4 regions of the Marinicellulosiphila megalodicopiae genome follow, and region 4 is predicted to be linked to each of the others. Evidence: predicted binding sites of a transcription regulator. Region 4 holds the regulator's gene; each other region holds the start of a gene.
What was found. Region 4 encodes sigma-54, which starts transcription at its own class of promoters, with help from an activator protein. Its sites were predicted from a motif close to TGGCACNNNNNTTGCTNT; they were not measured.
Positions count from the first base shown of each region.

Region 1: TYM08_RS03630 (pilin) is a predicted target of sigma-54. The motif match lies at 5,083-5,100, and genes of this name have one in related genera.
Region 2: glnK (P-II family nitrogen regulator) is a predicted target of sigma-54. The motif match lies at 2,152-2,169, and genes of this name have one in related genera.
Region 3: urtA (urea ABC transporter substrate-binding protein) is a predicted target of sigma-54. The motif match lies at 6,167-6,184, and genes of this name have one in related genera.

Region 1 is NZ_AP023087.1:873,319-881,647, reverse strand. It holds gene purM (phosphoribosylformylglycinamidine cyclo-ligase) at 1-655, shown strand, start outside; gene purN (phosphoribosylglycinamide formyltransferase) at 652-1,305, shown strand; gene TYM08_RS03655 (DUF3108 domain-containing protein) at 1,336-2,043, shown strand; gene TYM08_RS03650 (deoxycytidylate deaminase) at 2,054-2,518, shown strand; gene TYM08_RS03645 (hypothetical protein) at 2,515-2,991, opposite strand; gene TYM08_RS03640 (OmpA/MotB family protein) at 2,988-3,683, opposite strand; gene TYM08_RS03635 (hypothetical protein) at 3,673-4,899, opposite strand; gene TYM08_RS03630 (pilin) at 5,173-5,598, shown strand; gene TYM08_RS03625 (PglL family O-oligosaccharyltransferase) at 5,644-7,341, shown strand; gene pilB (type IV-A pilus assembly ATPase PilB) at 7,440-8,329, shown strand, end outside.
Region 2 is NZ_AP023087.1:842,779-851,107, forward strand. It holds gene pepP (Xaa-Pro aminopeptidase) at 1-1,170, opposite strand, end outside; gene TYM08_RS03485 (UPF0149 family protein) at 1,213-1,821, opposite strand; gene glnK (P-II family nitrogen regulator) at 2,232-2,570, shown strand; gene TYM08_RS03495 (ammonium transporter) at 2,605-3,963, shown strand; gene TYM08_RS03500 (P-II family nitrogen regulator) at 4,199-4,537, shown strand; gene mraZ (division/cell wall cluster transcriptional repressor MraZ) at 4,882-5,346, shown strand; gene rsmH (16S rRNA (cytosine(1402)-N(4))-methyltransferase RsmH) at 5,343-6,317, shown strand; gene ftsL (cell division protein FtsL) at 6,318-6,596, shown strand; gene TYM08_RS03520 (peptidoglycan D,D-transpeptidase FtsI family protein) at 6,597-8,246, shown strand; gene TYM08_RS03525 (UDP-N-acetylmuramoyl-L-alanyl-D-glutamate--2,6-diaminopimelate ligase) at 8,243-8,329, shown strand, end outside.
Region 3 is NZ_AP023087.1:1,617,254-1,625,582, forward strand. It holds gene thiE (thiamine phosphate synthase) at 1-245, shown strand, start outside; gene TYM08_RS06720 (hypothetical protein) at 246-575, opposite strand; gene ureG (urease accessory protein UreG) at 690-1,298, opposite strand; gene TYM08_RS06730 (urease accessory protein UreF) at 1,338-2,009, opposite strand; gene ureE (urease accessory protein UreE) at 2,009-2,527, opposite strand; gene ureC (urease subunit alpha) at 2,618-4,318, opposite strand; gene TYM08_RS06745 (urease subunit beta) at 4,329-4,637, opposite strand; gene TYM08_RS06750 (urease subunit gamma) at 4,653-4,955, opposite strand; gene TYM08_RS06755 (urease accessory protein UreD) at 4,966-5,844, opposite strand; gene urtA (urea ABC transporter substrate-binding protein) at 6,245-7,534, shown strand; gene urtB (urea ABC transporter permease subunit UrtB) at 7,617-8,329, shown strand, end outside.
Region 4 is NZ_AP023087.1:2,973,980-2,982,308, reverse strand. It holds gene yjgA (ribosome biogenesis factor YjgA) at 1-281, opposite strand, end outside; gene mgtE (magnesium transporter) at 300-1,664, opposite strand; gene TYM08_RS12860 (HPr family phosphocarrier protein) at 1,765-2,034, opposite strand; gene rapZ (RNase adapter RapZ) at 2,037-2,888, opposite strand; gene ptsN (PTS IIA-like nitrogen regulatory protein PtsN) at 2,894-3,343, opposite strand; gene TYM08_RS12845 (RNA polymerase factor sigma-54) at 3,367-4,869, opposite strand; gene lptB (LPS export ABC transporter ATP-binding protein) at 4,891-5,622, opposite strand; gene TYM08_RS12835 (LptA/OstA family protein) at 5,619-6,140, opposite strand; gene lptC (LPS export ABC transporter periplasmic protein LptC) at 6,137-6,745, opposite strand; gene TYM08_RS12825 (KpsF/GutQ family sugar-phosphate isomerase) at 6,742-7,713, opposite strand; gene TYM08_RS12820 (MlaC/ttg2D family ABC transporter substrate-binding protein) at 7,808-8,329, shown strand, end outside.

The DNA of each region.
Region 1 (8,329 bases), 2.1 Mb from region 4:
TTGTATTCAATCTGGTTGCGCATTAGTTGGCGGCGAGACTGCTGAAATGCCAGGCATGTATGAAGGCGATGACTACGATGTAGCTGGTTTTTGTACCGGTGTTGTTGAAAAAGCAGACATCATTGATGGCACAAAAGTAAAAGCAGGCCAAACGTTAATTGCCCTTAAATCTTCAGGTCCTCACTCAAACGGTTACTCGTTAGTGCGTAAAGTAATCGAAGTATCTAAAGCCGATTTACAACAAACCCTTCCAGATGGCAAAGTATTAGCAGACGCATTAATGGCGCCGACTAAAATTTACGTTAAATCGTTATTAGCATTATTCAAAGAAGTGCCTGTTTACGCATTAAGCCACATTACTGGCGGCGGCTTCTTAGAAAATATCCCTCGTGTATTACCATCAGATTGCAAAGCAATTATTGATACAACATCTTGGGAAATTCCGGCTGTATTTAACTGGTTACAAACCAACGGCAACATCAACCAAACTGAAATGTACCGTACATTTAACTGTGGCGTTGGTATGGTTCTAGCGGTTGAAAGCGATCAAGCACAACAAGCCGTTGATTTCTTAAACGCTCAAGGCGAAGAAGCGTTTGTAGTGGGCAGCATTGCCGCACGTAATGGCGATGAAGCTCAGGTCGACATGAAATGAGTCAAACTGCTTTAACTAAAGTCGTTGTTTTACTTTCAGGCAGCGGCTCTAATTTACAAGCGATCATTGATCAAGTCACACAGGGTAATCTTAAATGCGAGATTGCCTGCGTGATTAGTAACAAAGCCGATGCATTTGGATTGGAGCGAGCTAAACAAGCAGGCATCCCTACTCAAGTGGTGGATCATAAAGCGTTTGATTCAAGAGAAAGTTTTGATGCCCACCTACAAACCCAAATTGATGTTTACAATCCTCATTTAGTTGTTTTAGCCGGGTTCATGCGAATTTTAACCGCTGGTTTTACTGAGCATTATTTAGGCAAGATGCTAAATATTCACCCATCTTTATTGCCAAAATTTCAAGGTTTACACACCCACAAGCGCGCAATTGAAGCAAATGAAACGTTTGCTGGTGTGACTGTACATTTTGTAACGGCTGAACTTGATGGTGGGCCAAATATTATTCAAGCAAAAGTTGCCATTGAAACAGGCGAAACTGAAGAGTCATTAGCTAAAAAAGTACTAAAAAAAGAGCATATCATTTATCCAATGGCGATAGACTGGTTTTTAAATGGCCGTTTAAAAATGAACAACAACCAAACCGTTTTAGATGATAAAGTTTTAAACCCTGAGGGTTTTGAGCTAAATTAACGCTATTTAACATTAATCAAAGGCACATCGATGCGCTTTATTGTTTTAGCATTATCCGTTTTTTTATCGACATTAAGCTTTGCCGAGTCAGACTCTGTAGAGCTTAAATCGTTTTCTATGCAAGTATTTGCTCAAACTTTCAAACCCGTTAAAGCCAAAGCCAATGGCACTATCAACCTTGACCAATGCACAAACCCTCAAGACATCGAGTTAAATCTTTGGTGTTATCGTGTTGATACTAAAATCAAAATTGCCGAAGTGCACCAACTTGCAAAATTCTTTGAAATAGAAAACACCATTCAGTCTTATTATATTCAACAAGACGATCGTGCATTTTGGAAAAAAACACATCGCAACGCTCAATTTGATTATCAAAATAAAACCGTCACTACGCTCTTTGAAGACAAACAAAACACTTTAGACTTAAACACCCAAGTATTTGATGAAGTCAGCTACCCCTTACAGATTCAAAAGCTATTACAACAAGGCCAAACCCAATTTAAATTAGATTTAGTCGCCGGCGATAAAATCAAAGCATACAATTTTAAAGTCATCGATAAAGAAACCCTGTTTACAAAAGCAGGCATTTTAGAGACGTTAATTGTTGAACAAACAAGAGGCTCAAGCAAAGTTTTGATATGGTTTGCAAAACGCTGGAATTATCTGCCCGTGCAATTTGAAACCTACAAATCCAACACGTTACAATCTCGCGTCACTGCGACATCCGTCACTTATTAAAGAGTATATTATGCGTCCAACCTGGGATTCTTATTTCATTGAATTAATGCAAACCATTGGCAAACGCGCCACATGCGATCGCGGCCGATCGGGTTGCATCATTGTAAAAGACAAACAAATTGTCACAACCGGTTATGTCGGCTCTCCTCCTGGTTTATCTCACTGCGATGAAGTTGGCCATTTAATGAAAAAAGTAGTCGACGATGATGGTACAGAAAGAATGCACTGCATGCGCACTATCCACGCCGAGCAAAACGCAATATGCCAAGCAGCTAAGCACGGAATATCCCTCCAAGATGCGACACTTTATTGTAAAATGGAGCCTTGTCGAGTGTGCGCAATGCTCATTATAAGTTGCGGTATCAAACGGGTTGTCGCAGAAAAACGCTACCATGCAGCACAAGAATCTCGCGATATGTTTGAAAAAGCTGGTGTAATATTAGATGTCATTGAAGATGAAGAAGAACAGTATTAAAAGATTGTAATCTTACGAGATTTAAGAGGAAAGTTTGGATTTTTCTTCCAATATTGCTCAAGATTAAATTGAGTGGATATTTTTTCATTGTGAATTTGCCTTCGTGTTTTATGCAAATTCACGCCTTCGTAATTCATTTGATGCAAACAATCGATACAGACTTTTTGATTATCTATTTTCCAGCTTAATTTTTGCTCGCCTTCTTTTTTTGCAACGATGGAACACGCCGCTAAATGAAAAATAGAATCCTCCAACAACACCACGTTCGCATTTTTAAAACGTAATCGATAATCCGCGTCTCGGGCCAACTGATTCATATTTAGCAGCAAATAATCCGTATCTAACACAGATTTTTCATATAACGAGATATGTAACCTTTCATCAAAGGACTCTTCCATGGTCCATAATTCTGCCCCCATTTTTTCGCGTAAATCATTAAACGGTTCAAAACTTTCAAAATCGGGCAGCTTCATTTTAATGTATCCAACAGTGTGGCGATTGCATGTTCAGCATCGGTACGCACTTTAAACTCCACTCTGCGTGATTTCCCTTCATCAATATTGTGGTTTTTATCATAAATCGGTTTAGATGAGCTCAATCCATTTGCAGTGAGTTTATCAATCAACCAAGCCTTTTCACTTTTAACTTGATCCAAAGCTAGCACAAATGCCAAAGCGGATTTTGTACGGGATTGCGAAAGCGACATATTTAAAATATACGCCTCATCTTTTGATTTAGCCCCCCAACCTTCTGATGTGTGCCCCTCAATACGCACCTCTTCAATATGCGGCTTATAATCAGATTTAGATAAAATATTCAAATATCTGGGAAAAAAATCCAATAAAATTTGTTCAAACTCAACACTTAACTCGCTTGAACCATGAGCAAACATTAACGATTCACGCTGAAAACTAATGGATAAATCCTCTCGAATAATGGCGCCCCATACAGGCAAATCATCAGCAAACTCAATTTTTAACTCGTTATATAATTGCTCTCTGACATGATCATACAAAACCGCTACCTGCTTCATTTGATGACGCTGAATCTCAACATTGACCATAAACACCAAGGCAATCAACAAAAACACCATCATTAACCCGGCCATTAAATCCGACAAACTGCTCCAGCTATCGTCTTCAGTTTGTGACAAATCAGGCGACATGTTGATTTCCCTTCACTTTTTGCACATCGGTAGATTCGAGTAAAAGCTGTAATTTTTGCGTTAACGGCGTGTAGTCACTGACAAATTTTTCAGACAAACTCGAAAGCTGAAACCCCATGATTCTTAAGGCTTGAGTCAGCTCTTTTTCAAGAGCAGCATCGAGTTTTTCGACTTGCTCGGTATTTCGATTTAATAAGGTTTCGACATGTTGCGACATGCCATTTAGGGTTTTTTCATTCAGCATTAAAAATTGATTCTGCACAGATTCGCTGGTTTGCACGATATCTTCGCTGGTCTGTTTCAGTAATTGACTCATTTGCTGTTGATGTGTGGTGATGTTTTTTTCTAACGATGTGGTTAGAGATACAATTCGACCCTCTAAATCTGGCAAACCTTCCCTTGCTTGCACCACAACATTGGCCAATTGCTCTAAATAAGACGATAACTTACCACTTTGCTGATTCAATTCACTCATAACACCGGCCATTTGACTGGCCACTGTAGAAAATACTTGCGAATGGCTGACCAAATCTTCAAATGTTTGTAACGATTGTTTGGATAAATCTGCGGACTTTTTATGATGCTGTATTAAATCATGCATCGCCTCTTTGTTTTCAGCCTGCCAAATACGCATCTCACCGACTGCATCATGCAATGCTTTAAAATTTTGTCCATATTGCTCATCTATTTTCGTATTGAAATCATGCATAATTTGACGAAGCGCATCGATCAATGCCTCAGTTGTGGCTTCAACCATTTTTTCTTGGTACTGCCCAAGAGATTGCGTGATTGCGTCTAATTGCTGATGAGTATTATCAAAAAATACCTGTTGCGCTTGAGTGTTATCTTTTTCCATCCATGCAGTTAATAATTGTGTGATTTGGGTTAATTCAGATTGTTCGACCACATCTGATTGATGAATATGCGCAATAGAAAACCGCACTTTAATTGAGATCGCACCAAAAATCCCGATGATTGAAGTCCAAAAAGCTGTTTTTAATCCTTCAATTAAACTGGGAACCGATTGCTCAATATTAGCCGTATCAAATCCGCTCAAACCTAACGCCACACCCAAAAACGTACCAAACACGCCCAAGCTCGTTAAAATAGAAGGCGCCACCTGTACCGTTTTGTAAGAAAACTTAAACAGATGAAACATAACCGTTAACCCAGCGATTAACGACATCAAAACCATACTAATCAATGAAAATTGCAATGCAGCGTACCCAAGTGTAACCATTTTTATCAGTGTAGTTCACTTTTGTAATTACGCATAAGCGACACCAAACATTCATACCTGACAAAAATGGTCACATTTAAACCCAATTAATCAGCACGACTGCATCACAAATGAATCAAATATGAACAAAACCCACCGAAAAACGTGACTTTTAAAAGTTGGCACGCCAGATGCAATATGAATTACAACTCTGCTACTTAAACAGAAAGAAAAGCAGACTAAATCAACTTAACTCGTGGAGAGTATATTATGAAAACGAATCAACAAGGTTTCACACTAATTGAATTAATGATCGTTGTTGCGATTATCGGTATTTTGGCTGCATTCGCTATCCCAGCATACAGCGAATATGTTGCTGAATCTCATGGCGCTGCAGCATTAAAAGGTGTAGCTAACTATGAAACTAAAGTATTAACATGCGTACAAGCGGGCACTGGCTGTGATACTTTAAACTCAGAAATTTCAACAATTTCGGCAACACCTTCAGATGGAATAACAAAAACAGCTGCTTTTGCATTGGGTGGAACGCCTAGCTTTTCATATAACGACGGCGTATGCATTATAACTGGGGCAGTTGCAAGTGGTAGAGTTACATACACCGCAAGCGTCCCATCAGGTACAACTGCTGCGACTGTAGATCAGTGTAAAGCTGGTGCAGGATCAAACGTACAATAGATATAAACACTTTTAAACAAAGCACCTCAGTAGAGGTGCTTTTTTTTGGATGAGAATAAATTGACAACAACCCCTTTCAAGACATCAACCTATATACTTGTATTTGCAGCAATAATATTAGGTGAAGTACTAATAATACCAGATAACGGAGGGGTTGGATTAAACATATCCAATAATGCAATTTCGTGGATACCGTTTTCAATTCTAGCTTTTATCGGCATATGGTATTCAGTTAAAAAAAATCTATTTTTTTACAATTTCTCCAATATATATGGCGCCCTACTATTACTTTGGTTATTTATTTTAGTTGGATTTAGCGAATTTAAACAAAGCGGATTTATTTTAATTTCTGGGGTTACATATGGCTTGTTTTTCCTAATATCGTTACAGCAATTAAATTTAAATCGTTTTATCTTAATTTACCCTATCATTATTTTAGCAACGTTGAATTGCATTTATGGTTTACTCCAATATTACTATCCTTTAGATTTTGATTGGTTTTTCACATCCAACAATAACAGACCTATAGGTTTTTTTAGACAACCAAATATTCTTGCATCTTTTGCTATGATTGGTATTTCGTTGTCATTATATTTTTACAAAAATTCAACTTCAAAATTAATTAATTTTCCATTATTTTTAATCACACTAATTGGCCCAAGCACAATATTATTAACTTTTTCACGATTAGGGCTTATTTCTTTTATTATTTCCTCATTATTAATTATTATTTACTTAGGATTAACAAAAAGACTAAAAGGCATTATTACACTTAGTTTTTTTACTGGAATAATACTTGGTTTAGCACAGTTATTCATCACAATCGAAAATCAAACAATCCCAAGATCAATTGAAACCCTACAATCCTTTGGGATGAGGGAACTAGATTGGACACATGCACTAAATATGTTTATAGAGAAACCTTTTTTTGGTTGGGGCATCGGAGGATTTGAAGGAAGTTTCGCAAGCAGCTTTGTTCAAAATTCATTAAATTCTGGATATATCTCCCATATCTCTCCACATCTTACACATCCTCATAATGAGTTATTATTTTGGTTAGTTCAAGGTGGCCTATTTGCCACTCTGCCTATAGTTGCATTTTTCAGCTGGATTATTTATAAAAATTTCACATTCAATAAAATCGAATCAATTGGTCGCCTCGCTATTATTACACCTATTGGAATTCACTCAATGCTTGAACTTCCAATGTATACATCTACAGCATATTTCATAACATTTATTATTATTTTATTTTTATTTTGCGAACCACTAAGAGTCTACACATACAAAAATAACTCCATTAAACATTTAAACCTACCTACATTTACAATTATTCTTATTAGCTTTTTATATTTTTCCTCCGCATTACACTCATTTTTTATATATAAAGAAATGTATAAATATGGCGGGGATGATCTTTCATATTCGAGCAAGGTCATTAATCCATTCTCCCATGACGATGAAATAACTTTATTGCACATCTCCTCAAATTTACATTATGCAAATCGTATGCAATCTACAGAGCAAAAACTAAGAGCCATCGAGGATGCATTGGAGTTTTGCAAAAGAAAACCACACCCCAAAATATATTTACAAATTATCCAAACTCTACATAATCTAGAAGATTTTAAATCTGCAGAGGAAATATTCAACTACGCAAAAACTCTCTATACACACAATCCATTCTTCAAAGATAGATCTAACTACGAAGAATTAATCCCAAACTACAATTTAATTGAATAAAAAGGTGATTTAACACAAATTTAGACCTTCAAATTTAGCAAATAAAATATACATCAGTTACTATACTTAAACATCAAAACACTAAGGTAACTAATTAAATGTCTATCGGCGGCCTAGCGAGGCGATTTGTTCAAGATCAGATAATTTCTGAAAATGAAGCTTTAGAAGCAAGTAATCAAGCAAAAATTGAAAAACAAGCATTAATTACTTATTTGGTATCCAAGGGTATAGCTAATGCTAAAGATTTAGCTATTAGTACGGCTGATGAATTTGGCACCCCATTATTTGACTTAGATGCTTTTGATCCTGAAAGTATTGATCGTGAAATTGTGTCTAATGAATTAGTACAGCAACATCATGCAATCCCATTATTCAAACGTGGTAGTCGCCTTTTTGTTGGTATCTCAGACCCCACCAATTTAGTTGGGCTTGATGAAATCAAATTTCATACCGGCTTAAGCACTGAAGGTGTATTAGTTGAAGAAGACAAACTAACAGCATACATTCAAGGTTATGAAGATGACGATGATGACAGCTTTGATGATTTGGATGAAGATGTTGAAGGCCTTGATGTTGTAGAAGAACAAGCCGATAAAGACGATGACCACAATGCCGCGGATGATGCGCCTGTAGTTAAATTTGTTAACCAAATGCTGTTATCAGCCATCAAAAAAGGGGCATCAGATTTACATTTTGAACCCTATGAAAAATCCTATCGAGTCAGGTTTCGTGTTGATGGAGTTTTACGCACCATGTCAAAGCCTCCTGTGGCTCTCACAAAAAAACTCGCTGCTCGATTAAAAGTCATGTCTAACTTAGATATTGCAGAGCGTCGCGCGCCACAAGATGGCCGTATCAAATTAAAAGTTTCAGCAAAAAAATCCATTGATTTTCGTGTAAGTACACTGCCTGGGCTATTTGGCGAAAAGATCGTATTACGTATTTTAGATCCATCAAGTGCCAAAATGGGCATTGACGCACTTGGGTA
Region 2 (8,329 bases), 2.1 Mb from region 4:
ATCAAGCGCAACATAAAGACCAGGCTCAATTGTAATGACCATTCCAGGTTTAAATTCACGCCACTTACCATCAATTTTATATCGTCCAGCATCATGCACGTCCATGCCTAACCAGTGTCCTGTGTTGTGCATGTAGTAAGTTTTATAGGCTTCGTCTTCAACCAGCTTATTTACGTCACCAGTTAATAATCCTAAATCCACTAACCCATGTGTCAGTATTTTTACCGCCGCTTGGTGTGGCGCATTATATAAGTTTCCTGGTTTTACTTCGGCTAATGCAGCGCTTTGTGCATCTAAAACTAATTGATATAAAGTGGCTTGTTCTTTTGAAAATTTACCATTTGCAGGGAAGGTTCGAGTAATGTCTGCTGCGTAATAGTTGTATTCGCAACCCGCGTCAATTAACACTAAGTCGCCGTTTTTGATGGGTTGGTCGTTACTGACATAATGCAAAATACAGGCATTGTTGCCTGAGCCCACAATACTTGAATAGGCTTCGCGTTTGCTTCCATTCATTTTACTATGAAAATTAATGTGGGCGTCCAGTTGATATTCCATGACCCCATCATTGCATTGTTGCATGGCTATGTGATGTGCCTGTGCACTGATTTGAGCGGCTTTTCGCAGTTGTTCAATTTCAGCGTCGCTCTTGATTAAACGCATTTCGTGAATTAAATTTGAAATGTCGTTAAATTGAGTTGGGGCACTTACTCCCTTGCGGGCATGGCTTTTGACCTGGTTAACCCAATGCATTATATGTTGGTCAAAATCAGGGTTTTGTCCAAAAGAGGCATAAACTGAACGGCAGTCAAACATTAGGTTAGGAACGATTTCATCAATTTGCTCAACTTCAAATGCCTCATCTGCAAGATAATCTTGAATCGCGCCTTCGGGCCCAGCTCGGTAGCCGTTCCATATTTCCATGTTTTTGTCTTTTGGACGAACAAATAAAATTGTTTCGCCATCACTGCGTTTTGGGCAAAGCACTAAAAAAGCATCGGGTTCTTCAAAGCCTGTTAGATAATAAAAATCACTGGTTTGACGAAATGGAAACTCAACATCGTTGTTTCGTGTTTGCTCGGTTGCACCAGCTATAATTGCAACGCAGTTTTCGGGCAGTAATTGAATTAATGCTTGGCGACGCGTTTTGAATGTATTGTTGTCGATCATAATTTATTTACCATTGAAACTTGCAGTGAAAGTTAATTAGAATTAATGAACCGGTAAGCCATCATCTAAAGCGTTTTTATTCTCTTTTTTTGCAGGTTCATTTAATTCTAAGAATAGATGGATAGAAACTAGTCGAAGGTGTTCCACCAATGCAGTGAAGTCTTCTTCAAACTCCTCTGCGCTGATGTCTTCTTCTGTGTCGATTTGTGCGATGTTTGCAAGATCATCAAGTGCATCGCGAATGTCTTCACTTAAATCTTCATCAGTATGCTTAGGATTTAAGCGGCTGTAAGTTAGGCCAAACCCACTAATGAAATTTGAGCACCAATTGCAAAGGGAGTCTAAGCGCTCTGGGGATTCATAATCTTCATTTGCAATTAAAGGCTCATATGAGAAACCTTCTTCGCTGAGCTGATTTTCAATAAATTGTGCAAAATCAACAAATATTTGGCTGGTTTCATCATCTAGAAGAATTTCAGGCTCGATGTGTTTGAAAGCTTCTTTTATATCAATTTTACCTGGGCGTAGGCCAGCGCAGATGCTACCAGTTATATAGGCATCAATTTCACTTGGTTGTGCGTTCCCTTTTATACGGATAACAAGGTCTGCAATAAAATCAAAACGTTCTTCAGAATTGGAGGGTATAGACATGCTGTTCTCTGATCATTTAACAAGGCCGTATGCTACCAGATGCTGAGTTATTGTTTAATCAAAACAAAAGATTATCTCCAGTTACTTTTGTGGTGCACCTATGTTGGGCGTATGTTTTTGATGCACCAAGTTCGATTTTTTGAAATTTTGAAGTGCAATTATGGTGCGTAAATATAAATAAGGTGATTTTTATACGCGCAAAATGGTTTGAAAAGGTGCAAAAAGTGAATAACTTGTTTGATCATTAATACAGTCAAAAGTAATAAAGAGGCGCTATTTTATTGTGATTAATTCCCTTGAAAATAAGGAGTTATCATAAAAAAGTGCAATTGGCACACCTTATGCTTTGAGTGCTTTGAGATTATTAAACGCATCAAGATTAATTGATGTAAACAACAAATGAGGTGAGTATGAAATTAGTAACAGCAATCATCAAACCATTCAAACTAGACGACGTTCGTGAAGCATTGTCTGAGATTGGTGTACAGGGTATTACCGTAACTGAAGTAAAAGGTTTCGGTCGTCAAAAGGGTCACACTGAATTGTACCGTGGTGCAGAATATGTGGTTGATTTTTTACCAAAAGTAAAAGTTGAAGTGGGTGTTGCGGATGAGGCATTAGATGAATGTTTAGAAGCCATCACTAAAGCTGCAAACACAGGCAAAATTGGTGACGGTAAAATCTTCGTGACTAATTTAGAACAAATCATTCGTATCCGTACTGGTGAGACCGGTAACGACGCGATTTAATTAATTAACTATATATTTATTACGGGATTTTATGATGGAAAATCAAATTTTAGAACTTCAATATGCAATGGATACCTTTTACTTTTTGGTATGCGGTGCATTAGTAATGTGGATGGCGGCTGGTTTTGCAATGCTGGAAGCTGGCTTGGTACGTGCAAAAAACACAACGGAAATTTTAACTAAAAACGTTGCTTTGTTCGCGATTTCTTGTGGTATGTATATGATTTGTGGTTACGCAATCATGTATGGCGGAGATATTTTTATTAGTTCGATTGGTAATGATGGTGTAGTTCTTCCTGAGCTTGCAACAATTACTGCTGAATACTTAGGTGTCACAGCTGAAGTTTTTGCTGAGTTATCACAAAGTGATATTGAATCTGCTGCATGGAATGTTGCGGTATTAGCTGAGTCAAAAGAGGCGGGTTTCTCTGGTGATTCTGTATATTCAAATGCCTCTGACTTCTTCTTTCAGGTAGTGTTTGTTGCTACTGCAATGTCAATCGTATCTGGTGCGGTTGCAGAACGTATGAAATTATGGGCTTTCTTAGCATTTGCTGTTGTAATGACAGGCTTTATCTATCCTATGGAAGGTTCGTGGACTTGGAATGGGGCTGATGTTTTTGGTTTGTTTAATCTTGGTGATTTAGGTTTTGCTGATTTCGCAGGTTCTGGTATTGTGCATATGGCTGGTGCTTCTGCTGCTTTAGCGGGTGTATTGGTATTAGGTGCTCGTAAGGGTAAGTACAACAAAGACGGTTCTGTAAACGCAATTCCTGGTGCAAACTTACCAATGGCTACTTTAGGTACGTTCATATTATGGATGGGTTGGTTTGGCTTTAACGGTGGTTCGGTTTTAAAATTAGGTGATATGTCTAGTTCAAATGCTGTTGCAATTGTATTTATGAATACATTAATGGCTGCTTCTGGTGGTGTTATTGGAGCGTTAGTTGTTGCGCGTTTATGGTTCAAAAAAGCCGATTTAACAATGGCTTTAAATGGTGCGTTGGCTGGTTTAGTTGCAATTACTGCTTCCCCTGATTCCTCTACTGCATTGGTTGCAACATTAGTTGGTTTAGCAGGTGGTATTATTGTTGTGTTCTCAATCGTTGGGTTGGATAAAGTTAAGATTGATGATCCTGTAGGTGCAATCTCTGTTCACGGAACAGTTGGTTTATTTGGTTTATTGATTGCATCAGCAATTGGTGAGGCTACATTTATAGGTCAGCTAGTCGGTGCATTAACTATCTTCGTGTGGGTGTTTGGTGCTTCATTAGTAGTTTGGTTCATCATCAAAGCTATAATGGGTATTCGCATCACTGAAGAAGAAGAATACGAAGGCGCTGATATCGCTGAATGTGGTCAAGAAGCTTACCCAGAGTTTACTGGTAAGTAATATTTGATACATATTTTTAATAATAAGGGTGCTTTTAGCGCCCTTTTTTGTGCGTGAGTATAAATTCTGTTTAAAATCTGCTTAAATTCAAAGTGTAAGGTGTAGCGATATTGGGATAACTAAGTTATCGTACTGCCAATTGTAAATTTGTGTTAAGTGATTCTTAGCACTAAGCGGGTGTAAGCTCGCATAAAATACTGAATTTTTAAAATCATTTTCAAACTGAGAACAATCTATGAAATTAATTACCGCAATTATTAAACCATTCAAATTGGATGAGGTTCGTGAAGCCATTTCTGCAGAAGGCGTTTATGGCGTAACTGTTACTGAAGTTAAAGGTTTTGGTCGTCAAAAAGGACATACTGAGCTATACCGTGGTGCTGAGTACGTAGTTGATTTTTTACCAAAAGTAAAAATTGAAGTAGCCGTTGATGATGAGCGTGCTGATGCAATTATTGATGTAATTGTTAAGGCTGCTAATACCGGAAAGATTGGTGATGGGAAAATTTTCGTTACTTCATTAGAGCAGGTGATCCGTATTAGAACCGGTGAAACAGGTACTGACGCTATTTAAAAAATGCTGTAGATGATCCAAATACAACGCGGCTTTTTCTGGGTCGCGTTTCTTATTTCAAAACCCCGCTTTTATAACACTCCATATTCAAAAAAAATCTTAAACTTAATGCGCTACATTAACTTGGCTGTTTTAAGCCTTTGTTTTCCTCATTTTTCCTTAAATAAATTGTAAAAGTCCCCCAGTGTAACTGGGCACTGCTCGTGATTTGCGTACAGTTACGCCCATTGCTTACTTGCAAATGTAACGAAGTGTTTCTATAGTGTATCATTGTGGGTAAAAGTGGGGAAAAGTGTATTTTTCTCCCATTTTTTATAACCAATTCATTTTTTGTAGAGTAGCGAATGGCCGATTCAGCGATCAGATTACGATTACGCGGAACCACGCCTTTGAATTTGGATTCAAAGGGCCGCTTTGCGCTGCCTACAAAGTACCGAGATACTATCAATGACTGCTGTGATGGGCAATTAGTAATGACAGTTGACCCTGCTGGCAGATGTCTACTTATTTACCCTGAACCTGTTTTTGAGCAAATTGAAGATGCGATATTAGATGCGCCCAATGCAACTGAAGATATGCGTAAACTAGAGCGAACAGTATTGGGGTGTGCAGAAAGTATCAAGCTTGACAGCGCTTCAAGATTGTTAGTTTCCCCCTATCTTCGTCAAACCGGTCAGCTAGATAAAAAGATGATCTTAACAGGGCAGGGTAATAAGTTTGAGTTGTGGAATGAAGAAAACTGGAATGAATATATGCAATCCCAAGTGATTCCAGAAATGTCCGATGCGATTAGGCAAATAAAGATATGAGTGCAGATCAAAATATGAGTACACAAGATACTTCTTTTGAATACAAACATGTAACCGTGCTTTTAAATGAAGCGGTGGATGCAATGGGAGTGGCAAAAGATACACATGAAGCCGTTTATATCGATTGTACATTTGGTCGAGGCGGGCATTCGAAGTTGATATTACAAACGGCAAATCCCAAAAGCAGATTGATTGGTATTGATAAAGACGATCGAGCAATTGAAACCGCAAACGAATTAGCGGCAAATGACGGACGCTTTAAAATTGTTAAAGACTCTTTTGCTCAACTAAAGCAAATTGCGACAGATGAAGGTTTGTTAGGTCAAGTTGATGCAATTTTGATGGATTTGGGGGTGTCATCACCACAGTTAGATGAAGCGGATCGCGGATTTAGCTTTATGAATGATGGTCCATTAGATATGCGTATGGATACTTCATCAGGTATCAGTGCCGCACAATGGGTGAATGAAACCGATGAAAACACAATGATGCATACGTTTTTCGATTATGGTGAAGAGAAATTTTCAAGACGCATTGCAAAAGCCATTTGTGAACATCGTGAAACCTCACCCTTTACACGTACAAAAGAATTGGCAGATGTCGTAGCAAAAGCGCATCCAAAATGGCAAAAAGGTAAAAATCCAGCCACTCGAATTTTTCAAGCAATCCGTATCAAAATCAATCAAGAACTGGATGATTTAGAGCAAGCGTTAGCAGATGTTTTAGATGTGTTAAAACCAGGTGGACGTTTGGTGGTGATCAGTTTTCACTCTCTTGAAGACCGAATTGTAAAACGTTTTATAAAAAGACAGTGTAAAGGGGATGAATTACCCCGTGGTTTGCCAGTATTTGACCAAGATCTAAATCAAACTATGAAAATGCAGGGTAAAGCAATTAAGCCGACGGCTCATGAAATAGATATTAACCCTCGTTCAAGAAGTGCAGTGATGCGAGCTGCCGTAAAACTTTAAATGTTTACACATAAGTTGATAGCCGTTGTGGTGTTAACGGCATTGGTTTTAATGAGCGCAATACTGGTCATTAAAGCCACTCATTCAACTCGAAATGCATTTGCATCCTTACAAGTTTTAAAAAAAGAATATAGAGAAGAGTTAGTCATCCAAACGCAGTATTTGTTAGAAAAAAGTACATTGCTATCACCTTCATTGTTAGAAAATTTAGCAATAGAAAAGTTTAAGATGCAAGTGCCTACTAAACAACAAATCCATATGATTGAGACGATTGAGTGAATGAATAAAATTTACGTATGGCGTTTTTATTTTGTATTAATTGTTTTGGCATTGCTTTTAGGTGTCATGCTTGCCCGTGCGTTAGATTTACAAGTATTAAATAAAGAATTTTACATTGAGCAAGGATTGCAGCGGTTCGAACGAGTCGAAGAATTTAAAGTAGCTCGTGGCAATATTGTTGACAGAAATGGCGAACCATTAGCCGTTAGTACTCCAGTTACCACTATTTGGGCGGATCCTCGAGAATTAAAACTAGAAGATTTGCCTGCTATTTCCAAGTTATCAGGTGTGCCATTAAGTGTTTTGAAAAATAGATACGATCCCAAAAAGCATTTTATTTACATCGCAAGACAATTAGCGCCTGCGGATGCAGATTTGTTAATGTCCCAAAAATTTTCAGGTGTTTACAGTGTAAATGAATTCAAACGTTTTTATCCAGCGGGGGAAATTATTTCTCAATTAATTGGATTTACGGATATTAATGATCACGGGCAAGAAGGATTAGAACTTGAATATGAAACACATTTATCAGGACACGATGGTTCGAAAAGCATTTTAAAAACTCGAAAAGGCGATGCCATTCGTGATGTAAAAATGATTGAAGAAGCACAAGCGGGTGAAGACATTCAATTAACTATTGATTTGCAACTTCAATATATTGCTTATAAAGAATTAAAAAAAGCCACAACAAAATTACATGCGCAATCAGGTTCAATTGTTATTTTAAATATTGAAAATAATGAAATATTAGCCATGGCAAATATGCCAAGTTTTAACCCAAATGATCGAGCAACATTAGAAGGCATTGGATTACGAAATCGAGTTTTGACTAATCAATATGAACCTGGCTCTGTAATGAAAACATTTACCCTGGCAGCGGCATTGGAATCTGGAAAATTTAATGAACAATCAATTATAGATGTAAAGCCAATGCGAATAAGTGGTCGAAGTACGGTATTAGAAGATCCAAGATATTATGGAGAAATCGATTTAGAAACCATATTGGCCAAAAGCTCAAATGTAGGTGTGACAAAAATCGCATTAGAATTGGGCGACCAACCAATGTGGCGAAAATTTTACGAATTAGGGTTTGGTCAATCCTCTGGTTTAGGTTTTCCTGGTGAAGTTACGGGGTATTTACCGAATCATGAAAAATGGCAAGAAGTGCAATTGTCATCATTAAGTTTTGGTTATGGCATTACTGTTACGCCTATGCAATTAGCACAAGCGACCTCAGTGATTGCAAATGAGGGGGTGAAATTACCAGTAAAATTATTAAAAAATAATCAATATCTTACCTCTGCACCTGAAACAGTAATGACAAAAAATAATGCAAAAATACTTAAAAATATGATGAAACAAGTAGTAGAAAAAGGGACAGGCAGTAAAGCTGCATTAAATAATTATTCAGTTGCTGGAAAAACAGGAACCGCTCGAAAGGTGAGTAGCGAGGGGTATATTGATGACCAGCACACAGCAACTTTTATCGGATTTGCTCCTGTTGAGGAACCAAAGATCGTTGTTGTCGTCGTAATCGATAGTCCACAAGGTGAACTATACGGCGGTGGTGCAGTTGCAGCCCCAGTTTTTTCAAGTGTTATGCAACAGGCGTTACCCCTTTTGAACGTGATTCCAAAGGAGGCAATATGAGTACAATAACTCCCTTTACTTTATCTGAATTAGAGCGATTTAATCCTATTTTTAGTGGATTAAAAACAAAAGTACTTGGCTTT
Region 3 (8,329 bases), 1.4 Mb from region 4:
CTATTGGTGCAATATTCCCAACAAATACAAAAGAAGTGCAAGTGGTAGGGTTAGATAATTTAAATAAATGGGTGACTATTTTAAAAGTGCATTATCCATTATGTGCGATTGGGGGTATTGGGTTTAATAATATTGAGACAGTGTTGAAATCTAATGTGGGTTCAGTTGCATTGGTGAGTGCTATTTGCAGTGCGGATAATCCAGAATTAGCTACACAAAAATTATTGAGTTATTTTAATTTATAATTAATTTTGAATTACCTTATCATTTGTAATCCAATTACTTTGTGTCTTTTTCCCTAATGGTGTTAATTCATTTACGGTAAGTGGGCCAGTATGGCATGAACTACAAATCAGGTCAGGTTGAGTATCTGATTTTGATTCTACTACGTCATGTTCATACGAAGTAGTAGGAAGAATTCCTCCAGTTGAAACATATTTAGATTGAGATTCAGCATGGTGTTTTCCATTCAATGACGTGAAACCATTTGTAATAGGTGTCGGTTTAATTTTTTTATCACAACCAAGTAATATGACTGAACTGATCAAAGTGAAAACTATAAATTTTGTTGGCATGTTAACTTCCTTTATTTTTAATTTGTCATCCTCGGTATCTTTTCGTCGGGGATCCAGTGACTTAAAATTACTATCACCTTCGACGATTTAATTGTCAAAGGTGATAATAATAACTTACAACATTCCTTGAGTTTCAATAAACGTAATAATCTCATCAAGGGCAGTTTGGTTTTTCATGTTGGCAAACACAAACGGTTTGTCGCCACGCATTTTTTTAGCATCACGATCCATCACATCTAACGACGCACCAACTATGGGTGCTAAATCAATCTTGTTTATGATTAATAAATCCGATTTAGTAATGCCAGGGCCACCTTTACGTGGAATTTTATCACCAGCTGAAACATCAATCACATAAAGGGTTAAATCTGATAATTCAGGACTGAATGTCGCACTTAAATTGTCACCACCACTTTCAATAATCACTAAATCTAAATTTGCATGGCGTTGTTGTAATTCGTCAATGGCCGCTAAGTTCATGGAAGCATCTTCGCGAATGGCGGTATGAGGACAGCCACCGGTTTCAACACCCATAATACGATCTTCTTCTAACGCATCATTACGCAATAAAAATTGAGCGTCTTCTTTTGTATAAATATCGTTTGTCACTACGGCCATATTGTATTTGTTTCGAAGTTTTAAACACAGCTGAGTGATTAAAGCGGTTTTACCAGAACCCACGGGTCCACCGATGCCGACGCGTAATGTTTGTTTTGATGACATGTTGTTTACCCTTTTTAAATTTGTTAAATATTTTGTTTGTTATGAACGAAATAATCGACTGTACTGATGTTGGTGTAGGCTACTTGATAACGCAAAGATAGGTAACGAATTACCCATGGTTTCAAAATTTAAACCATTTGCTATCTGTATTGCTTGTTCTATATCAGGCATTAATTTTTGTAAAATTCGTTGCATTTGTGTTTGGCCAAGGGGTTTTATTTTGCCTGATGCCGCCACTTGGTTTTCACACCACGCCCAGCAATATCCCATTAAAATACTGTGAGTATCCATTTTGTAATGAGAGCTGGCTAATGCAAACCCTAGTGCCACAGTAGGTTTGTTTAAAAAATCAGCATCATATTGAATGTCTTGATTTTTTAACAACAACAATAATGCTTTGCCTACTTGCTGGTCTTCAGTCCACAGTTCTTTGGTTTCTCTACTGGCTAATAATGTGAAATTAATTTCTTTTAATAGATGCGCATCATTATTTTCAATGGCTGTTTTCATTTGTGCAATGCAAGGTAAGTCCCAGTGAGATATAGAATGAACTAATACAGATTGAATCCATTTATAAATGTCTTCTTCTGTTTTTAGCCATTGTTCATCAATGGCATATTCAATGCCTTGAGAATAAGCAAAATTACCAATAGGTAATGCTGGCGATATTAAATTAAATAATTGCAAAGAGCTTAATAGCGAAGTGTTCATTAATGGCTGTGCTCACTGGTTACTTTGTTAGCTAATGTGTGTTCTGCAGAATGATCTAAACCGTCGTTATGAGAGTGTCCGCCAAATTCACCATAAGCACCGTTTAATGGATTAAACGGTAATTCAACTTCAACTATTTTTAAATTGTAATGTTTACACAAATCGGCCAAGACATGATCCGATTGAAATAAAAGCGTAAGAGGTTGTATTTCAAGGGTTAAATGACGATTTCCTAGGTGATAACACACGGTTGAAAACGTTAACCAGTCATCACAGGTTGCTTGCATGACTAATTCTTTTTTGGCTTTGATTTTGTAAAACTGATTATCTTCAGTCGCTACAATAAATCCATCAGGTAATACATTCCCGCGAGGTAAAAATAAACCAATGTCTGTACCGTCAGTGGTTTGTGTTTTTAAGCGTGCTTTTTTTCGATCATCAAATGTTAATTCAATGACACCTTGGATTTCACCATGACAGTGGTCACCAATGACTTTTGTTATTTCAATGACAGACATACATAACCTTTGTAATTTGTAAGCTCGGGATTTATTCCGAGACTAATATCGTTTTTAAAATATTTTCACAATTAATTTCGAACCTACACATCAAAATAAAAAATATCGTTGAGCTAACGGCAAATCTGTTGCTGGCTCACAGGTTAATAACTGTCCATCAGCTTTTACTTCGTATGTCTCAGGGTCAACCGTAATGTTTGGTTGATACGTATTATGAATCATATCTTGTTTGCTGATGTTTCTTGTATTTTTACAGGCAACTAAATTTCGTTTGATATCAAACTTTGTTTGAATATCCAAATCAATTGAGGCTTGTGAAACAAAGTGCACAGAAGTTTGCGATGGTGTTTTACCATATGAGCCAAACATTTTACGATAATGTACAGGTTGAGGTGAAGGAATCGACGCATTTGGATCGCCCATTGCAGCCACTGCAATCGCGCCACCTTTTATAATGAGTGTCGGTTTTGTTGCAAAAAATGCAGGTTTCCATAACACTAAATCTGCAAGCTTGCCTTCTTCGATTGAACCCACTTCATGAGAAATACCATGAGTGATACAAGGGTTAATTGTGTATTTAGCAATGTAACGTTTAACACGATTGTTATCACTAAATTCACTGTCGCCCTCTAATGGACCACGCTGAACTTTCATTTTATGAGCGGTTTGCCAAGTACGTATCACGACTTCACCTACACGACCCATTGCTTGAGAATCAGACGCAATCATCGAAAAAGCCCCTAAATCATGCAGTATATCTTCAGATGCAATGGTTTCTTTACGTATTCTAGAATCTGCAAATGCCACATCTTCTGGAATGTTGGCATCTAAATGATGGCACACCATTAACATATCTAAATGCTCGTCCACTGTATTAATAGTGTACGGGCGAGTAGGGTTGGTTGATGACGGTAAGACATTTGATAAACCACAGGCTGTAATGATATCCGGTGCGTGTCCACCACCTGCGCCTTCAGTATGGTATGTATGAATCACACGATCTTTAAATGCACCAATGGTGTCTTCTACAAACCCGGACTCATTTAATGTGTCGGTATGAATCGCCACTTGCACGTCGTATTTATCTGCGACACTCAAACAGGTATCAATTGATTGTGGTGTGGTGCCCCAATCTTCATGTAATTTTAAACCCATGGCGCCAGCGTCAAGTTGCTCTTCTAATGCCATTGGTAAACTTGCGTTGCCTTTACCCAAAAAACCAAAGTTCATAGGAAAGTCATCACAAGACTGAAGCATCATTTTTAAATGCCAAGGCCCTGGTGTGCATGTTGTTGCATTTGTGCCTGTCGCAGGTCCTGTTCCGCCACCAATCATGGTGGTCACACCAGAGGCTAATGCTTCATCAATTTGTTGAGGGCATATATAGTGAATATGACTGTCTACGCCACCTGCGGTTAAAATATTGCCTTCACCTGCAATTACTTCTGTACAAGGGCCAACAATAATATCAACGTTATCTTGAATGTCAGGGTTGCCAGCTTTACCAATTTTACTGATACGACCGTCTTTTATGGCAACGTCGGCTTTGACAATACCCCAATGATCAATGATTAGTGCATTAGTAATCACTGTGTCAGGGGTGTGTTTTGAGTCTAATTGTGACTGTCCCATACCATCACGAATGACTTTGCCTCCGCCAAATTTAACTTCGTCGCCGTAAGTAGTGAAATCTTTCTCAACTTGTACCCATAATTCAGTGTCGCCTAATCTAACGCTGTCACCAACGGTAGGGCCAAACATGTCTGTATAACTTTTACGATCAATTTTCATAATGTACCCCTTAAGCTAATTTGCCTTGCACAAGACCACGAAACCCATAAATGGTTTTGGTGCCTGCATATTCCACTAATTCAATTTCACGAGTTTGGCCCGGCTCAAATCTTACTGCGGTGCCTGCTGCAATGTTTAAGCGAAAGCCTTTAGTGGATTCACGATCAAAATCTAATGCAGCATTGGTTTCATAAAAATGATAATGACTGCCTACTTGAATTGGGCGGTCACCCGTATTGGCAATAGTTAACGTTAAAGTTTTACGACCGACATTTATTTCAATGGCCTGATCTTTAATTTTGTATTCACCTGGAATCATGATTCGCTCCTTAATTTACACAATGGGATTATGAATGGTGACTAATTTAGTACCGTCAGGAAATGTTGCTTCGACTTGTACATCGTGAATCATTTCAGAAATACCAGGCATCACTTGTTCAATACTTAACACTTCACGACCTTCACTCATTAATTGAGCAACGGTTTTGCCATCACGTGCGCCTTCCATTACCCATGCACTTATAAAGGCAATAGATTCTGGATAGTTAAGTTTTACGCCCCGAGCTAATCGGCGTTCTGCTAATAAAGCGGCTGTGAAAATTAATAGTTTATCTTTTTCTCTAGGTGAAAGTTCCATAAAGGAGTCCTCATGTATTCCAAATTCGTGGTGGACAGGCAGGGGTGTTTTTTGCAATGGGGCGTAATGTTTCCCAGACCTGTTTAAAAAGTGTTTGTGCGTGTGCGGCATTATTGCCTAAATATCGGGCAATTAATAATCCGTTTTTTTGTGTCAGTGCTATATAGAAGTCTTCGTTTTTTTGAATTTCGAATAATTTCTTTTCAAGATTTTCAATCAAAACAGAGTTTTCTTTATTTAAAAATATTTCGCTGTAAGCATAGAATGTTCCAAATACAGGATAGTTAGAAAACCCAGCGGGGCTTTTAAATAATTCACTTTGTGCATTAAGTTGATTTCTTTCGATATGAATTAATTGATCATCACAAAAAATACGCACATTTTGATTAATGTAACCTGTAGAAAAGTGCTCACCACTTTTAAGTCGACCTAAACAAAAGGTGTCCCAGTAAAATAACGTAGCTGACTTGTGTAAATGAATATCGCAAAAGTTATTGGCTTTTGCGCTATCAAATACAATGGTTTCTTGGGGGAGGTATTCAATACAACTTTGTTCGTCAAGGATAAGTGTGGTTTTTTGTAGTTGAGTTTGTTCTAAGGTTTTTGCACCATAAAATTTTCCAGCAGCGGGGGTGGTGAGCAAACATTGTGCATTGTTTTGTGCATGTACATTAATTTGCACATCATCCCCTGCAACAAATCCTCCTGGGGGGTGAAGGATGTACAAATGTGGGCATAAATCCGATTCTGGATAAAAAGGACGTTGTATGCGTAAAGGGCCATTATGGTGGCATTTTGTTAATACGGATTTAGATAATTTACGCGTTAAGCAAAGCGATAAACTGGCCTTCCAGTATTTATTTTGAATAATTTTAGTTGCTATAGTCATGACACTATTATGCCCATTATCAAATTCTTCACAACAATATTTTTTACTAACAATGTAAGAAATTGGGGATAATTAAAAACAAATCGCACCAAAAAGAATAGATCAATCCAGACAAATAAAACTTTGTCTGGATTTGGTGCGTTTTTTCTAGATCGTTACTTTAAGTGTTTTTTTTTGGTGCACGATAAAATAAGACTGATCAATGAGTATCGTCAAATTTGAATGAAATAATTAAGAAATTAAAGTCTTCAAAGTTTTTTAAACCCTTTAAATACAGGGGATTTAAAATAATATTTGTTTTAAATATTTAAAATAAATAAATTGGCACAGCATTTGTAATAGGCTACTTCGAGGAAATATACAAATTTCTTATTTCATAAACTTAAAGGTGAGAATCACAATGAAAACATTGATAAAAAAAGCAGCACTTTGTGGTGCAATTGCATTAACTGCAGGTGTAAGTGTTGTAGCACAAGCGGCTGATACTATTAAAGTAGGTGTCCTACATTCACTATCTGGCACCATGGCCATTTCTGAAACCACATTAAAAGATACCGTTTTGATGATGATTGAAGAACAAAACAAAAAAGGCGGTTTGTTAGGTAAGCAACTTGAAGCGGTTGTGGTTGACCCTGCATCTAACTGGCCTTTGTTTGCTGAAAAAACTCGTGAGTTAATGGAAAAAGCAGATGTGGATGTTATTTTTGGATGTTGGACTTCAGTTTCTCGTAAGTCAGTATTACCAGTAATTGAAGAATTAAACGGTTTATTATTTTACCCAGTACAGTACGAAGGCGAAGAGTCTTCTAAAAACGTTTTCTATACAGGTGCTGCGCCAAACCAACAAGCGATTCCAGCTGTTGATTACTTAATGAATGAAGTCGGTGTGAAACGTTGGGTGCTTGCAGGTACAGATTATGTTTACCCACGTACAACAAACAAAATCTTGGAAGCTTACTTAAAATCTAAAGGTGTTTCTGATGCTGACATCATGATCAACTACACACCTTTTGGACACTCAGATTGGCAGACAATTGTATCTGACGTTAAAAAATTCGGTTCAGCTGGTAAAAAAGCAGCCGTAGTTTCTACTATTAATGGTGATGCAAACGTTCCTTTCTATAAAGAATTAGGTAACCAAGGTATTTCTGCTGAAGACATTCCTGTTGTTGCTTTCTCAGTTGGTGAAGAAGAATTATCTGGTTTTGATACCACTCCATTAGTAGGACACTTAGCAGCATGGAACTATTTCATGAGCGCTGAAAGTGATATCAATGACGAATTCATTGATGCATGGGTTGAGTTCACAGGTGATGAAGATCGTGTAACCAATGATCCAATGGAAGCAACTTATATCGGTTTTAAAATGTGGGCAGAAGCAGTTGAAAAAGCAGGCACAACTGATGTGGATACAGTTCGTGCAGCAATGTATGGAATCACAGTGCCTAACTTAACCGGCGGTTATGCAGTTATGAATACAAACCACCATTTAACTAAGCCAGTATTAATTGGTGAAATCACTGCAGATGGCCAATTCGATATTGTTTGGGCAACTAAAGGTGGCGTAATTGGTGATGCTTGGACAGATCATTTAAAAGAATCGGCTAAGTTAGTTGCGGATTGGACTGCACCAATTTCATGTGGTAATTACAACATCTCAACAGGTGTATGTTCTGGTCAAAATTATTAAGAAATAAAAAAAGAAAAATATACAAGGCAGCTTTAAGCTGCCTTATTTTTTACAAGAAGTTAAAGAGTTAAGGTTGTTTTCTATGATCACATTTTTAAGAAATGGGTTAACAAGAAGCTGTCAAATTGCATGTATGATGTTATTGGCTGTTAGCCAAGTTACGTTTGCTGATCAGTTTGATGAAATTACACAAAAATTATTAGACAAAGATTTCGATGTAAAGGCCGCGGCAATAGATGAATTAGCGGTTATCGAAGATGAGCGTGTTAGAGCATTATTTGAAGGATTAACTGAATCTACCGTTTATTATATTAAAAAAACAAACCAAATTGGTTATTACCAATTAGATGAAAAATCAGTGACATTCACCACTTTATTAGAAGGTGAGGTTATTGATGATTTATCAAAGCGTTCTTATAAAAAAATCACCACAAATAATGCATTACGTGGCCAAATAAAATTGCACTTAGCGGCATTGAATATCTTATCAAAAGAAGCAGATGTGCGTTTAACCGCAATTGATTCAATGTTGAAATCTCCTGATCCTTTGTTATTAGATATATTAATTAAAGCGCAAAAAATCGAACAAAACAGAAAAGTAAAAGCGCTTATTGAATTAAATATTGCTTTGATTCATGTAGAAAGTGAAAACGAAACTGAAAGAAATGTGGCATATAAAGTTTTAAGTGAATCATTGCATGAAGCTGCAAGAATTAAGTTAACTGAAATAAAAGATAGTGAAACTCAAAGTTCAGAAAATATAAAGTTTGCAACCAAGGCTTTATTAAAAATTGA
Region 4 (8,329 bases):
TCTAATAAATCTAGTTGTTTTTCAATTTCGGCAATATCGGCAGATCGCATTAATCGACCAACAAATTGAGCATGGCGACGTTTTGCCTCATGACTTGGAATGCGTTTACTTTCTTCTAATGCGGTCAGAAGTCGATCAGAAAGTGGAAAATTTTTCCAATAACCTTCTTTAACTTCCATTAAACGGATACCCAAATCTTGAAGCAATTGTGCTTCTTTTTTAATTTGGGTTTTGCTGATGATTTCTTCTTCATCATCATCTAAATATTCAAAATCACTCATAAAATAGCCTAACTGTAATTAACTCAACAAGACAATACTTGCTAAGCCTAAAAAAATAAAAGTTCCAACTACATCAGTAATGGTCGTTAAAATTACGCCACCTGATAATGCAGGGTCTATGCCTTTCTTTTTAAGATAAATGGGTAGAAGGGTGCCTGTAATGACCGCAATAATCAAATTTATCCAAATGGCAACGCCAATAATAATGGATAATCCAATGGACGCTTTCCAAAAATATACGGCAATACCAATTACACTTGCCCATAATAAACCATTGTTAAATCCAACAATTAATTCGCGGCCAAGTAACCAGCGAATATTGTTTTTTGAAATGTGCCCCAATGCTAAACCACGAATGACAATCGTTAGTGTTTGAGTACCTGCTATGCCACCCATAGAAGGAGTGAGATTCATCAATACTGCTAGGGCAACAATTTCATCAAGGGTAGCTTCGAATAAAAACGCACAGGCAGAAGCAAATAGTGCAGTTAAAAGGTTGATACCTAACCAAAGAGCGCGTCTCTGCGAGCTTTTAAAAGCAGGTGAAAATGTATCTTCTTCTTCATCTAAGCCCGCAAAAGATAAAACAGTATGATCGGCTTGTTCGCGAATAACATCTAACACGTCATCCACTGTAATCCAGCCAACTAAAGTACCATCATTGGATACAACAGGCGCAGTAACATAGTCGTGACGTTCAAAAAGGTGGGCAACTTCATTTGAAGAGGTGTTAACTTTGATCCCTTCTATGTCCGAATTCATGACTTCACGTACAGTTAAATCTGGCTCATGAGTTAATAACTTACTTAAATGTAAAATACCAACCAGTTTTTCGTGTCGGCTAGTGACAAATACACAATCCATTTGTTCGGGTAAGTCTGAATGCCTACGTAAAAAACGTAAAACCACTTCTAGGGTGATATTTGCTCTTACACTGATGAAGTTTGTGTTCATCAAACCGCCTGCGCAATCTTCATCGTATGAAAGTAATACTTCCATATCTTTTCGATCTTTAGGGGTCATTACTCCAAGTACTTGATCCGAAATACGATCCGGTAACTGTTGAAGTATGTCGGCTAAATCATCGCGCTCTAAATCTTGCGTGGCGGTTTTGATCTTTTCGGGGGAAAGGTTTTTTAAAAATGATGCCTGTAATTCATCATTTAAATAAGGAATGATTTCATATTGAATCGATTCTGTTAAATTTTCCCATATGGCAATTCTTTGATTACTTGGGTTGGATTCAATTATATAAGCTAAATTTGAAGGATTAAGCTCTTGTTCGGTTAATTGTTTGAAAGCAGCAAAATTTTCTTCGAGAATCGATTGATTTAGAAGTAAAGAGTATTGTTCTAATTGCGATTGTTCAAAATGAGATGGCATAATTGAAGTGTAGTGGGCAAAAAACGCGTAAGTGTAGCGATTTGTAAGAGCAGAATAAAGAGAAAGAAAAAGAATCTATGAATATGGAAATAACGCTGGGTTATTCACCTTCATCAAAATAATTATTAAATATGGTTTTTATGGCATCTATTGCAGCTTGTTCGTCTTTTCCTTCAGCACTCACATCCAAAATAGTGCCTTTAGCTGCACCTAGCATCATTACAGTCATGATAGATTTTGCATTAGCGGTTTTGCCTGCTTTATCTAGAAGGATGTTTGAGCTAAATTGATTTGCTACTCCGACCAACTTGGCCGCTGCACGGGCGTGTAATCCAAGTTTGTTGATGACTTCTATTTTTGCTTCAATCAAAATTAATGTCCTAATTCCCTGTGGCGAACTTGAACATTTACATGTTTAGTTTGCATGCCCTTAGTTAATTTTTCTGCTAAATATACAGAACGGTGTTGGCCGCCTGTACATCCTATCGCAACTGTTAAATAAGATCGATTATTTTGTTCAAATTGAGGTATCCATTTTTCAATGAAGCTAAAAATATCAACATACATCTGACTTACTTCTGGCTGTTCCGATAAAAAGTCAATGATAGGCTGGTGTTGTCCTGTATAACTTCTAAGATCGGGATTCCAATAAGGATTAGGTAAACAGCGTACATCAAATACAAAATCAGCGTCGGTGGGAGCCCCGTGTTTAAACCCAAATGAGATAAATTGCAGAGAAAGGTGAGATTGTTCGTGTTTAATAACCCTGTCACGTATCACTGTTCTGAGTTGTTGTTCACTTAACTTTGATGTGTCGATTTTTAATTGAGAAAAATCTTCAAGCGGTTTGAGTATGTATTTTTCAATTTCAATGGCTTCAGATAAGGAGGTATTGTCATTTGTTAAGGGGTGGCGTCGACGATTTGTGCTGAATCGTTTAAATAATGTCTGAGGATCGGCATCTAAGAAAATTAAGTCAGTATCGATGTCTTGAGATAATTCATTATAAGTATGAGCGAATTTTTTTAATGACTTTGCGCTATTACGCGCATCGATACACAATGCAAGATTTTGAATGTCGTCATTTTCTTGTAAATTTTTAGGTAAATCCAACAGCATGGAAACTGGAAAATTATCGATACAGTGGAACTTAGCATCTTCTAATGCTTGTAATGCTGTACTTTTACCTGAACCTGAACGACCACTTAAAATGATTAATTTCATAATAATTAATTACTTAATAGTTCAAAAATTTTTGAAGAATCATTGCAGTCTCTTAAAGCGCTTAAAAAATCGGCTTGGCTGAATTTTTCTGCAATTGCTGCCAAGGTTTGAAGGTGTTCATTAGCGGCTTCAGTTGGAACAAGTAATACAAAAATCAAATCGACTTTTTGGCTATCAAGTGCATCAAAGTCAACAGGATCAGAAAGTTTAAAAAAACTTCCGATCACTTTGTCACAGTTATCTAAGCGGCAATGTGGCATGGCAACACCCATTCCAAATCCAGTGCTTCCAAGTTTTTCTCTTGCAATTAAATGATCAAAGATATGATTTTCATTTAATTGTGTGCAATTTTTAGCAATTTCATGACTAATACTTTGAATTGCGCGTTTTTTACTTGAGCCAAGATCCATGATGTAGGTTCTTTCGGCCGTTAATATATTTTTAAGTTGAATCATAATACAGTCACTAACTCAATCCGTTACATTAAACTTTTTCGTTCATTTGAAGGTGGAATATGCATCGCTTCACGATACTTTGCAATGGTTCTTCGTGCAACTTTAATTCCCTGCTGATCTAATAATGTTGCTAATTTGCTATCACTATAAGGTTTTTTTGTGTTTTCTTCGCTGATTATTTTTTTAATCATTGCTCGAATCGCCGTTGAACTGCACTCTCCGCCATTTGCAGTGGAAACATGGCTAGAGAAGAAATATTTCAATTCAAAAATACCTCTTGGGGTGTGCATGTATTTTTGAGTAGTAACCCTTGAAATGGTGGATTCATGCATGTCGACATCAAGTGCGATATCATGCAATACCAATGGTTTCATAGCTTCTTCGCCATAATCTAGAAATCCACGTTGATGTTCAACAATTTTTGTTGCTACTTTAAGTAACGTTTCATTTCTGCTATGTAAAGATTTAATAAACCACTTGGCATCACTTAAATTTGTTTTTAAATAATCATTATCACTTGAAGCATCATTACGTTTGATTAACTCAGCATACCCACTATTAATGTGTAATTTTGGCGCGATATCTGGATTTAATTCTACTAGCCATTTATTGTTTTCGATATCTTTACGAACAAATACATCTGGAACAACATATTGGGCTTGGTCTTCGGAAATACTGTCCCCTGGGCGAGGGTTAAGCGATTGTATGAGTACTAAAATAGATTGCAACTCAGTATCTTTAAATTTTGTTTTACGTAAGATGTTTTGATAATCACGAGAACCTAATTGAGGAAGGAAGTCTTTAACAATCAATTTCGCTTGTTCTAAATATTCTGTTTGAAGAGGCAGTTGCTTTAGTTGAATTGTTAGGCAGTCACTTAAATCTATGGCGCACACACCAGGTGGATCGAATTGTTGCACCCTATGAAGAACGGCTTCTAGTTCATCTAATTCAAGCATTTGTTCTTCATTCATACCTTCTTCATTTAATTCATTTGAAAGGCCTGAGAAAATTTCTTCAATTGTGGATTTTAAATATCCGTCATTTCCACAGGATTCAATTATCGATTCAGCAATGATTCGATCACGAGTATTCATCGGGGTTAAGTTTAATTGCCAAAATAAGTGATCTTGTAAATCCTCAGTTTCACTTCGAAAGCTATCAAAATTAATATCGTCACCAGAAGGTGCTGACATATTTGTGGGTAGATTTGGATAAATATCGTCCCATGAAGTATCAACCGCTAATTCGTCAGGGATATTTTCTTCCCATTGTGAATCTGTTTCTTCTATTTTATTGGGTTCGGATATTTCATTTTCAGCACTTTTTTGTGAATTTTGATCTTGTTCATTGTTATTTGCAGAAGGCTCTTCGTCATTTACTTCAAGCATTGGATTGGATTCAAGTACTTGTTGGATCTCTTGTTGCAAATCGAGCGTGGAAAGTTGTAATAAACGGATGGCTTGTTGAAGCTGGGGAGTCATCGTAAGATGCTGGCCCATTTTTAATTGAAGTGAAGTTTTCATATTTTATTATAATTACTCTGATTACAACGTAAACTGTTCGCCTAAATAAATATCTTTAACTAATTGGTTTTGCAAAACGCTGTTTGCATCGCCACTAGCAATAATGTGACCATTACCGACAATATACGCTTTTTCACAGATATCAAGCGTTTCTCGCACATTATGATCAGTAATTAACACACCGATGCCTTTGTTGCTTAATTGTTTGACGATATCTTTAATATCGTTTACAGAAATAGGATCGACACCTGCAAAGGGTTCATCAAGTAAAATAAATGCAGGATCCATCGCTAATGCACGAGCAATTTCAACCCGTCTTCTTTCTCCGCCGGACAATGCCATGCCAAGCGATTTACGTATATGTTGAATATTAAACTCATTCAATAATGATTCAAGCTTTTGTTTTTGTTCAGTTTTACTAAAATTCTTTCTTGTTTGAAGTATAGCTAAAATATTATCTTCAACTGATAATTTTCTAAAAACGCATGCTTCTTGAGGTAAGTACCCTAGCCCTTTTTGAGCTCGAATATGCATTGGTTGTTGACTGATGTCTATATTATTGATGAAAATTTGACCTTTATCCTGATTCACCAAACCTACTATCATATAAAAACATGTAGTTTTCCCCGCACCATTGGGACCTAGTAAACCGACAACTTGCCCTTGTTCAACTTCAATAGACACATCAATAACAACCGGGCGTTTGGAATAGGTCTTTGCTAAATTTTTAGCGATTAAAGTACGTGTACTCATTGCACTATCTCTTGTGAATCATAAACCGTTTCACAAAAACTATCGGGCTTGGACAGGTCACTTGAACATTCCCTAGTTGATCCATCAAGTGCATAGGTGATTTTATGACCTTTAGTGTAGTTGGTGCCAAAAGTGATTTTGGCATGGGTTTGAGCAATAATGAGCCCTGTGATGACTTCATAGGTAATGTGATCAGCAGTAACAACGATGCGTTGTTGTTTTTCATTGGTTAATTCAATCTGAGCAGGGCTGCCTTTTACATCCAAAAATTGAGTGGTGCTGGTTTCTAGATCGCGGTGATCTTCTAAAATATCTCCAATTATTTTAATTTCCGCATTGCTTGCTACTGCTTTTAAATGAATGGTTAAAAGCTCATTTTCTAATTCGCGGATGCTTGTTGATTTTGCAAGAATTTGGAATGTTTGCGCAAAAATTACCGGGCTGATTACTAAAAAAGACACAATTAAAAAAAATGATCTAAGTAGTGAACAGAAGTGTTTTTTATTTTTAAAAGTCATAATGAGTTGTCGCCTTCTAAAACATTAAATCTTACGTTATTATGAAGTTGGATATCGATTTTATTTGAAATCAAACTAACATCGAACCCTGTCGCTTCAGTTGTATTATCTTGTTGCCAAATAATAATGTCCGCATCACTAGATGCAGTATTATTGATGACATCATAATTTAACCAATCAGTATTAAAAGAAATTTCAGAACCAATTGTTCGATTACCTTCTACGTTTCCAATCACTTCAATAATATTTGGTTGGTTGATTTGTGCTTGATCTGAAGTAATGACCCAATTTAAAACAGAGGACTGGCTTTTTTGGTTATGTTGTTTTGAGAAAAAATAAAACTGAGGGTTTGAAAATTCTTGTTTGTTTGAATTATATTGAGTAAATACTTCAGCTTTGATGTCGATTTTTTTTACCCCTATTTCATCATATTGTGTCTGATATATGTTGATTGCACTCAATTTAATGTCACTTGCGCTATTTTTAGGAATTAAATCAGTATCATTGATATTTGATTGTTTAAAATTAAATACAATTAATGTGTAGCTGATACAAATAATGATGCCATAAATAAAAAGTTTTGAAAATTGAGACTTTGTTATCACGCAACCCCCGCTCTTATTAAATCGTGTAAATGTATAATTCCAGCAATGTTTTGATCTGAATCGACACAAATTAAGCTAGTTATACTTTTTTCTTCCATTTGAAATAAAGCTTGAGCGGCTAAAGTTTCCATGGATATTGTACTTGGCGCAGCGTGCATTACTTCATCAATTAACGATTCGTGAAATGATATATTTTGTGCAATTGAGCGTCTTAAATCGCCATCTGTATAAATACCAACAAGTTGATCCTGAGCATCAACTACACAGGTCATACCTTTGCCTTTTGCGCTCATTTCTAACAATGCGTCAGTAAAGCTATCCCCTAAGCATACTTTAGGGATTTGATCGCCGGTGGCCATAATTTGGCTGACTTTTAATAGTAGTTTTTTACCCAAAGAACCGCCAGGATGAGAAAACGCAAAATCATCGGCACTGAAACCACGTGCTTCCATTAATGCTATAGCTAATGCATCACCTAACACTAATGTCGCCGTTGTACTTGATGTCGGCGCAAGATTTAAAGGGCAGGCTTCTTGGGTCACTTGGTTATTTAAATGAAAGTCACTGGCTTGAGCTAGGGTCGAATCATTTTTACTAGTGATAGATATCAATTTAACTCCCATTCTTTTTAATAATGGGATAATAGATACCACTTCTTGAACTTCACCTGAATTAGAAAGTGCGATGACAATATCTTTGCTTGTAATCATCCCCATATCACCATGACTGGCTTCTCCTGGGTGGACAAATGAGCATGGAGTGCCAGTACTTGCAAAGGTTGCGGCCATTTTATTGCCAATATGTCCTGATTTACCCATACCAGTGACAATTACTCGCCCTTGGCAATTTAAAATTAATTGGCAGGCGTTCAGGAAATCTTCAGTTATACTTTGCGATAATGATGCTATGGCTTTAGCTTCTAAATCAATAGTTCGAAGCGCGCTTTTTGAGAAGTCGAAATTAGTCATAAAAATTCATAAGTGTCATATTAGTAGTTGAGCTTGATGATACCTTAATATAAGCTTTTGCTGAACCAGTTATCGATCTACAGGAATATAAAAAATGAAAAAAATAATTATCGCGTTATCTACATTGCTTGCTTTGGTTTCATTTAGTTGGGCAGAAACAGAGATTGTACCTGCTGAAAAAGCAGTAGAAGATGGTGTTAATATGGTGCTATCTACCATAGAAAGCAATATTGGTGCTTCAGGTGGAATCGAAAATCAACAAGAATTCATTGATATCATGATAGAGCAATTAAAACCGGTGATTGGATTTCAACAGATTGCAACTAAAGTAATGGGCAGTTTTTATAAGGATGCGACTAGAGAACAAAAAATACGCTTTATTACTGCATTTACTCATTCAATGGTTCAAACTTATGCAGCAGGCATGGTTAATTTTGTTGGTTATGACGTTAAAATTGTTTCAAGTCGTGATAATCAAAAAAATACTTATAAAAATACACGTATTTACTTAGATGTTATTTCACCTGATGGGCCTAAATATCCAATGGTTCAGTCTTTATATTATTCAAAGCGCAATGAGGCATGGTTGATTCAAAACATTGAATTTAACGGTATC